2 regions of the uncultured Paraglaciecola sp. genome follow, and region 1 is predicted to be linked to the other one. Evidence: predicted binding sites of a transcription regulator. Region 1 holds the regulator's gene; the other holds the start of a gene.

Region 1 (3,220 bases):
TAATAAAACCTGGATTAGCATCTTGTTTGAAACCAAAATCTGCCACCCACCAAGAGTGAATAACATCGTCTGAAGTGATAAGAAAGCGGACTTTTTGACCAGTGGGTATAACGAGCGGTCTGTCTACTTCGAGTAGATAGTTTTCACCTTTAGGTATTTTCCCAGATATTTGGTCAGCTTGAGTGGCCAATTTAGAATAATATTCAACGTCATTGTCCATATACTTATAGTGCCACTTCCATTGTGAACCGGTCACTAAAATAGACACATCAGGTTCGCTAGCATCTTCCATATCAATTAACAAATTCATTGCTGGCACTGCCATCACAACCAATATAATAAAAGGGATCACTGTCCAGGCAATTTCAACTTTTACATTTTCATGGAAATTAGCAGGCTTAACACCCCTAGATTTCCTATGGAAGTACATAGAAATAAACATGGCGATAAAAACACCGGCCCCTATCACCACACAGATAACAAACATCAACATATGCATATCGTAAACACCAGCACTAATATCTGTCACACCTTTAGTCATGTTTAGCTGGTATTGCTCAATATTATCTTTCGTTTCTGCAAACACCGACGTAGTCATCAATGCAGATAGCATAGTTCCAACCTTGAACAAAATTCTCTTCACATGGCACCTCATATACGTTAAACGTATTTTTTATTTTCACTGAAACACTAACTTCAAATAGAAATTGAAAAATCCCTATTTGGTTTACGCTTATGTTAATTTATTGGTTTTTTTGCTTTTCTAATGTTAATGGTCTCTCATTTGATAGCGATTAGTCTAGCCTTTTTGTTTTACTTGCAATCAACTGATTAATTTTTAAACATAAATTGTTGATAAACAAAAAATAACAAAGATATAAAGAGAGGAAAACAACCAAAGGGTTCATAAATAGATATAGATTTAAAAGCGCATTATTAATCAACAATGCGCTGCATCAAGATTACATCCAATCGGCGTTACGAATAACCCCCACAGCGATGCCTTCTATATTAAACGGCTGAGTCGCCAAATCGACCTTAATGGGAGAAAACGCTTCGTTTTCAGCATGCAACAAAACCTGCCTGCCTTTTTTCTCAAGTCGTTTTACTGTAACGTCATCATCTACCCTAGCGACGACTACTTGACCATTGTGTACGTCCATAGTGCGATGAACAGCCAACAAATCGCCATCCAAAATACCGATGTCTTTCATACTCATTCCGTTCACTCTAAGCAAAAAATCAGCACTCGGCTTGAACAAACTAGGATCCACGCGATAATGGCCTTCAATATGCTCTTGAGCCAAAATAGGCTCTCCTGCAGCAACTCGGCCAATCAATGGTAAACCAAGCTCTTCGAGTTGGTCTTCAAGTGGTGCATTTAACTTAATGCCACGGGACGTACCAGGTAAAATTTCTATTACCCCTTTTCGCGCCAGGGCTTTTAAATGTTCTTCTGCTGCATTAGCAGATTTAAAACCTAATTCCCGGGCAATTTCAGCACGAGTAGGTGGCATACCTGTGTTCAACATCGTATTTTTAATCAGTTCAAGTACTTCTTCTTGTCGTGCAGTTAGTGGACGCATAACCAGCCTGTTTTTTTATACAGTTACCTTATTATATACAGTTAATGTTAAATCTCAAATTTGTTTTATGTTGACTGTGGAATGGTTTAATAAAATCAGATCAAACTGAAGCACCCATTATCAATTATTAAACTGCTAGGAATGTCTGTGGTATCCTTGCGAGTTTTAAATCTGCGAGTAAAGAGTATGTTGTGGCTGCATAGATTGCTGTTAGCAATAGTAACCGTACCGGTCAAATGGCTAGTAAAAGTAAACAGTACTCCAAGTGATCTTGAAGTTGAACTGGGCATAGATAAAACCCGTCCCATTGTTTATTTATTGCGAACCCGTTCTGTCACTGATCAGTTAGCACTCAAAATGTCTGCAATGGCATTAGGTTTACCCAAACCCACACTCAATTTGACTATCGACGATCAACGGCACTCTTCGTGTTTGTTCCTACAGAAACCCAAATCAGTACTAAACCGCAAAACAAAAGGTACTTCAATTCAAGAAGATGCGGCTAAACTATTTAGACTGCACAGAGAAAATTCAGACCTGGATATTCAGATAGTCCCTGTGTCTATACTTTGGGGTAGAGCACCAGGTAAAGACACCTCAGGTTGGTCAGATATCATCGCCAACCAAGTTTCACCTAGCTGGCTTCGTAAATTTTTTATTGTGTTGCTTTTAGGCAGAGATAATTTCGTCTGTTATAGCAAAGCCGTATCTTCGAGGAAAATGCTGGAGTTAAAGGGTAGCGATGAAGACATCGCCCATAAACTTATCCGCGTTGCCGGCACACATTTTTATCGCCGTCATCAAACATTAACAGGCCCCAACATTCTTGAACGTCACCAATTGTATAATAGTGTTCTGGGCGCAAAATCAGTGCGTAGGGCCATTGTTGGAGAAGCTCGCAGCAAACAATTAAGTCATCAACAAGCAAAACAACAAGCAAAAAAATATGTAGCTGAAATTGCAGCTGATTACCGTCCTGGTCTAATTAGGTTAGCTGAGAAAATTTTAACCAAAATTTGGAATAAAATTTATAACGGTATCGAAGTCAGGCATGCGGATAAAGTCAGAGCCTTGGCGCAAAATGGCCACGAGATTATCTATGTACCTTGTCATCGAAGTCATATGGACTACTTATTACTCACCTATGTTATTTATCATCAAGGGTTAGTCACACCCCACATAGCTGCTGGAATAAACTTAAATTTTCGCCCTATTGGCGGAATATTAAGAAAAGCTGGCGCGTTTTATCTTCGTCGCAGCTTTGCAGGCAACAAACTCTACTCAGCTGTGTTTCGCGAATATTTAGAACTGCTATTTAACAAAGGTTATTCGGTGAAATATTTTCCTGAAGGTGGCCGCAGCAGAACGGGGCGTTTATTACCCCCTAAAACTGGCATGTTAGCGATGACATTACAGGCGTTAATCAAAGGCATTAACCGCCCCGTCAGTATCGTACCGGTTTATATTGGTTACGAACATGTGATGGAAGTGTCCAGTTACCTTAAAGAACTGAACGGCACAGGTAAGAAAAAAGAATCTTTTTTACAAATATTTTCAGCCATTAAAAAACTCAAAAATTACGGTTACGGTTTTCTGAATTTTGGCGAGCCAATCAATCTGACTAATTACCTTGA
Region 2 (3,220 bases), on a different contig from region 1:
CATAACACGAGGATCACGCCCTTGTGATGAAAACATATCTCGTTGGTACATAGCGCCATCTACCAGCTCTATGGCTCCCACACCTGATTTATGAAATAACACACCGGGACGATATATTTGTTTTGCCGCAGCGCTGGCTGCAATGGCTAGATCTCGGCTATCTGCGGTAGCATCAAAAAAACCGTGATGTATATTGCGCCGATAAATTTGACCATCTGAAAATGGACTAGAATGAGCAAATGCCACCATCATTTTTATTAAACTCCCTTGTTTACGCGATTTTTTAGCTACTTTTTCACTGTGCATCACTAGGCTTTGTTCTAGTGATGCATAGTCAGTGACTTTTTCACCAAATGCTCGGGTAGAGAATATTTGCTGTTTGGGGCTCTTTACTTCATCCCATGTCAAACATGGCTCACCTTGTAACTCCCTTACTGTGCGCTCAATATTGACAGAAAATTGCTGGCGCATTAACTTGGCTGGTTGTTGAGAAAGCTTCCACGCATTATCAATGGCCATAACCCTTAATTTTTTACCTAAGCGACTACCGATACCCCACACATCCTCCACTGTCATTCCTTGTAACACGATCATGATATTTTGTTTATCAACGACACTAACGCCACCTGTATTTTTATTCTTCTTTGCGTAATGGTTTGCAGCCTTAGCCAGTGTCGCAGTTGGTCCCATACCCACACACACTGGTAGCCTCACTTCTTGCCATATTACCCGCCTTATCTCTTTTCCTAGGTGCCACCAGTTTTCTTTAGGTTGGGTTTGAAAGCGAAGAAATGATTCATCAATTGAGTAAATATGTTGCTCGGGTGAGTATCGACTGAGGATGTCCATTATTGATGCGGATAAGTCTGAATATAATTCATAGTTAGAACTGCGCACTATCACACCAGATGCTTCGACTTGTTTGCTAATTTTGAAGTATGGTTGAAACTTCACATTACCTAGTTTTGCTTTGGCTAACTTACACATAGCCACGACACAACCATCATTGTTACTTAGCACAATAACGCCTGTTCGCCTGGCAAGTGGATCGAAAATTTTCTCGCAACTTGCATACATACTATTGACATCAACTAACGCAAACATTTTGCTAGCTTTGTTGATTGACGGTGATTTCTAACTGAGCGAATGACAATGCCTTCTTCTAAAAAGTCATCCCCCTCTTTTAGATGATAAGTCTTGTAAATATCGCTTCCTGACAATAAACACTGTTTTTTACGCTCATAGAGTTTACACATGAAAACACCATTTAATGTAGCTACTATAATGTCCATGTTGGTCTGTCTGGCTGCTCGGTCAACGATTAACACATCACCATCGAATATGCCGTGGCTTATCATACTATCCCCTACAGCAAGCCCTACAAATGTCGCAGCGGGGTGGTCAATAAGTATTTCATCGAGAGACATGGGCAGCGTTTGGTATTCTGACGCGGGCGACTCAAAACCGGTTATGCCAGCCTGAGCCTTGATCGGTATAATATTCATTACATCTCAATGCTGTATATCTATACAGTATTATAGCGCGATCTATATGCTAGATAGCAAGCACATTCATTAATAGTTAGCGTGATTTTGAATTCATACTTCCTAAACGTTGTTTATTTTAATATTGCAATTTGCATATATATCGCTGAAAATGAGATGTGCAAGTGAAACGGCCGGGTAATCGGCAAGGAATGACAGGTAAATTGTTTTTTGTATTTCAATAACAAAATAATTGAATATTTTACATGCTTTTAATGGATCTAATTTTTTATTACACAAGTATAAGTATATGAACTAACAATAACGTTAGCCCTAAGAACTCGCCATAATAGCGAGTTTTTTGCATTTTAGGGGTAATGTAAAAGAGAATCATTATTATTTTCGTCTACCAATTAGGATATCAACTATGAACAATGTGAATCGCCGTGACTTTTTAAAAATATCAGGTTCATCTCTTATCGGATTGACTTTGGGTGGGGTGGCATTAAGCGCTAACGCACAAGAGCAAGTGGCGCTTGATGATCCAACAGCCGCTGCCCTTAAATATGTGCATGCTTCAGAGGTTGAAGGCCAATACTGCGACAATTGCCAATATATTCAAGGTGAAGAGGGTAAGGAGTGGCGACCATGTGCCTTTTTCCCTGGCAAAGTTGTTAATGCCAAAGGTTGGTGTGCAGGCTGGATGAAGAAAGCAGGTTAATTTATTGGATTATCGCTGTTGTTCTAATCAATTCCAACCAATGAGGGCTGCATCGTTATGCTGCCCTCATTAATCACTCATAAATAATACAATCATAAAACTGATTTTGTATCGTTGTTGATGATGTCTAAATTGTCTTACAAGCCAGTGTGATACTGACTCATTGTTGACTCTGTCACCATAGCGTTTAAGGTCACTTCTACCTTTGAGTCACCAGCCAACAACTGTTCGAACTGGCTGATCAATGCTAGCTTATCTGGTGAAAGGTTATCACCAGCTCCAATTTTGGTTAAATCAATTAGAAAACCGTCAAATAAGTCAGCCAAATCATTTATCACCTGCATATTTAAAAACTGATCCTGATTATAAATACTCGGGTAACCGGCCTTTTGTTTATCAATCGCAAATGACACACCTTTAAGATTAGTAATTGTGGTTGATTTATCACATGACAGCATACAACCATTATCTATTCTGGGTTTTTCACAGCCCACACTTTGCTGGAAGAAACATTGTCTGCTGGTCATTAATAAGATGGGATGATAGATGCTGTAAAATAATTTAAAGTTTGCAGGGCGGGCAATATTTTTCATTTGTTGTTGGTTAAGCTCGTTAGATATAAAAGCGCCGCTGCAATCAAACTCCTCTTTCATGGCCATTAAAGCATAAGAATTGGTGGTATTCAAAAAGGGGCCTGCTATCCATTTAATTCCTAATTGATTGGATCTGTAAGCGATACCTGTATTGTTCGTTACGATTAATGGCGGTGCTACCTGTTCTAAAATATTAATCGCCACATCATAATCTTTACCTATTAATACCGCAGGAAACCAAGGAATTAAACGCGGGTTTGCGGTTAAAAAAGTAATGTATCTAGTGCAGTCACGTTTATAGGCGTCGGGTAACTTAAAATAAACATCAGCAGTGGTGGCCTCGGTTAAATAAGTGTCTGCCTCGTCACTAATTAATATGGACAGTTTGGCCTGAGTATCAGTTTGGCCTTCAGCCCCCTTGG

The links. The regulator LexA, encoded in region 1, represses DNA repair genes until DNA is damaged. The targets are predictions, from matches to a motif close to TACTGTATNNNNATACAGTA.
Region 2: Q0Y52_RS12855 (S24 family peptidase) is a predicted target of LexA. The motif match lies at 1,516-1,535, and genes of this name have one in related genera.

The regions. Positions count from the first base shown of each region.
Region 1 covers NZ_CALSOK010000006.1:136,429-139,648, forward strand. Annotated here, with positions in the region: gene coxB (cytochrome c oxidase subunit II) at 1-598, opposite strand, end outside; gene lexA (transcriptional repressor LexA) at 963-1,586, opposite strand; gene plsB (glycerol-3-phosphate 1-O-acyltransferase PlsB) at 1,773-3,220, shown strand, end outside.
Region 2 covers NZ_CALSOK010000013.1:179,818-183,037, forward strand. Annotated here, with positions in the region: gene Q0Y52_RS12850 (Y-family DNA polymerase) at 1-1,104, opposite strand, end outside; gene Q0Y52_RS12855 (S24 family peptidase) at 1,092-1,505, opposite strand; gene Q0Y52_RS12860 (high-potential iron-sulfur protein) at 1,912-2,205, shown strand; gene Q0Y52_RS12865 (peptidase U32 family protein) at 2,343-3,220, opposite strand, start outside.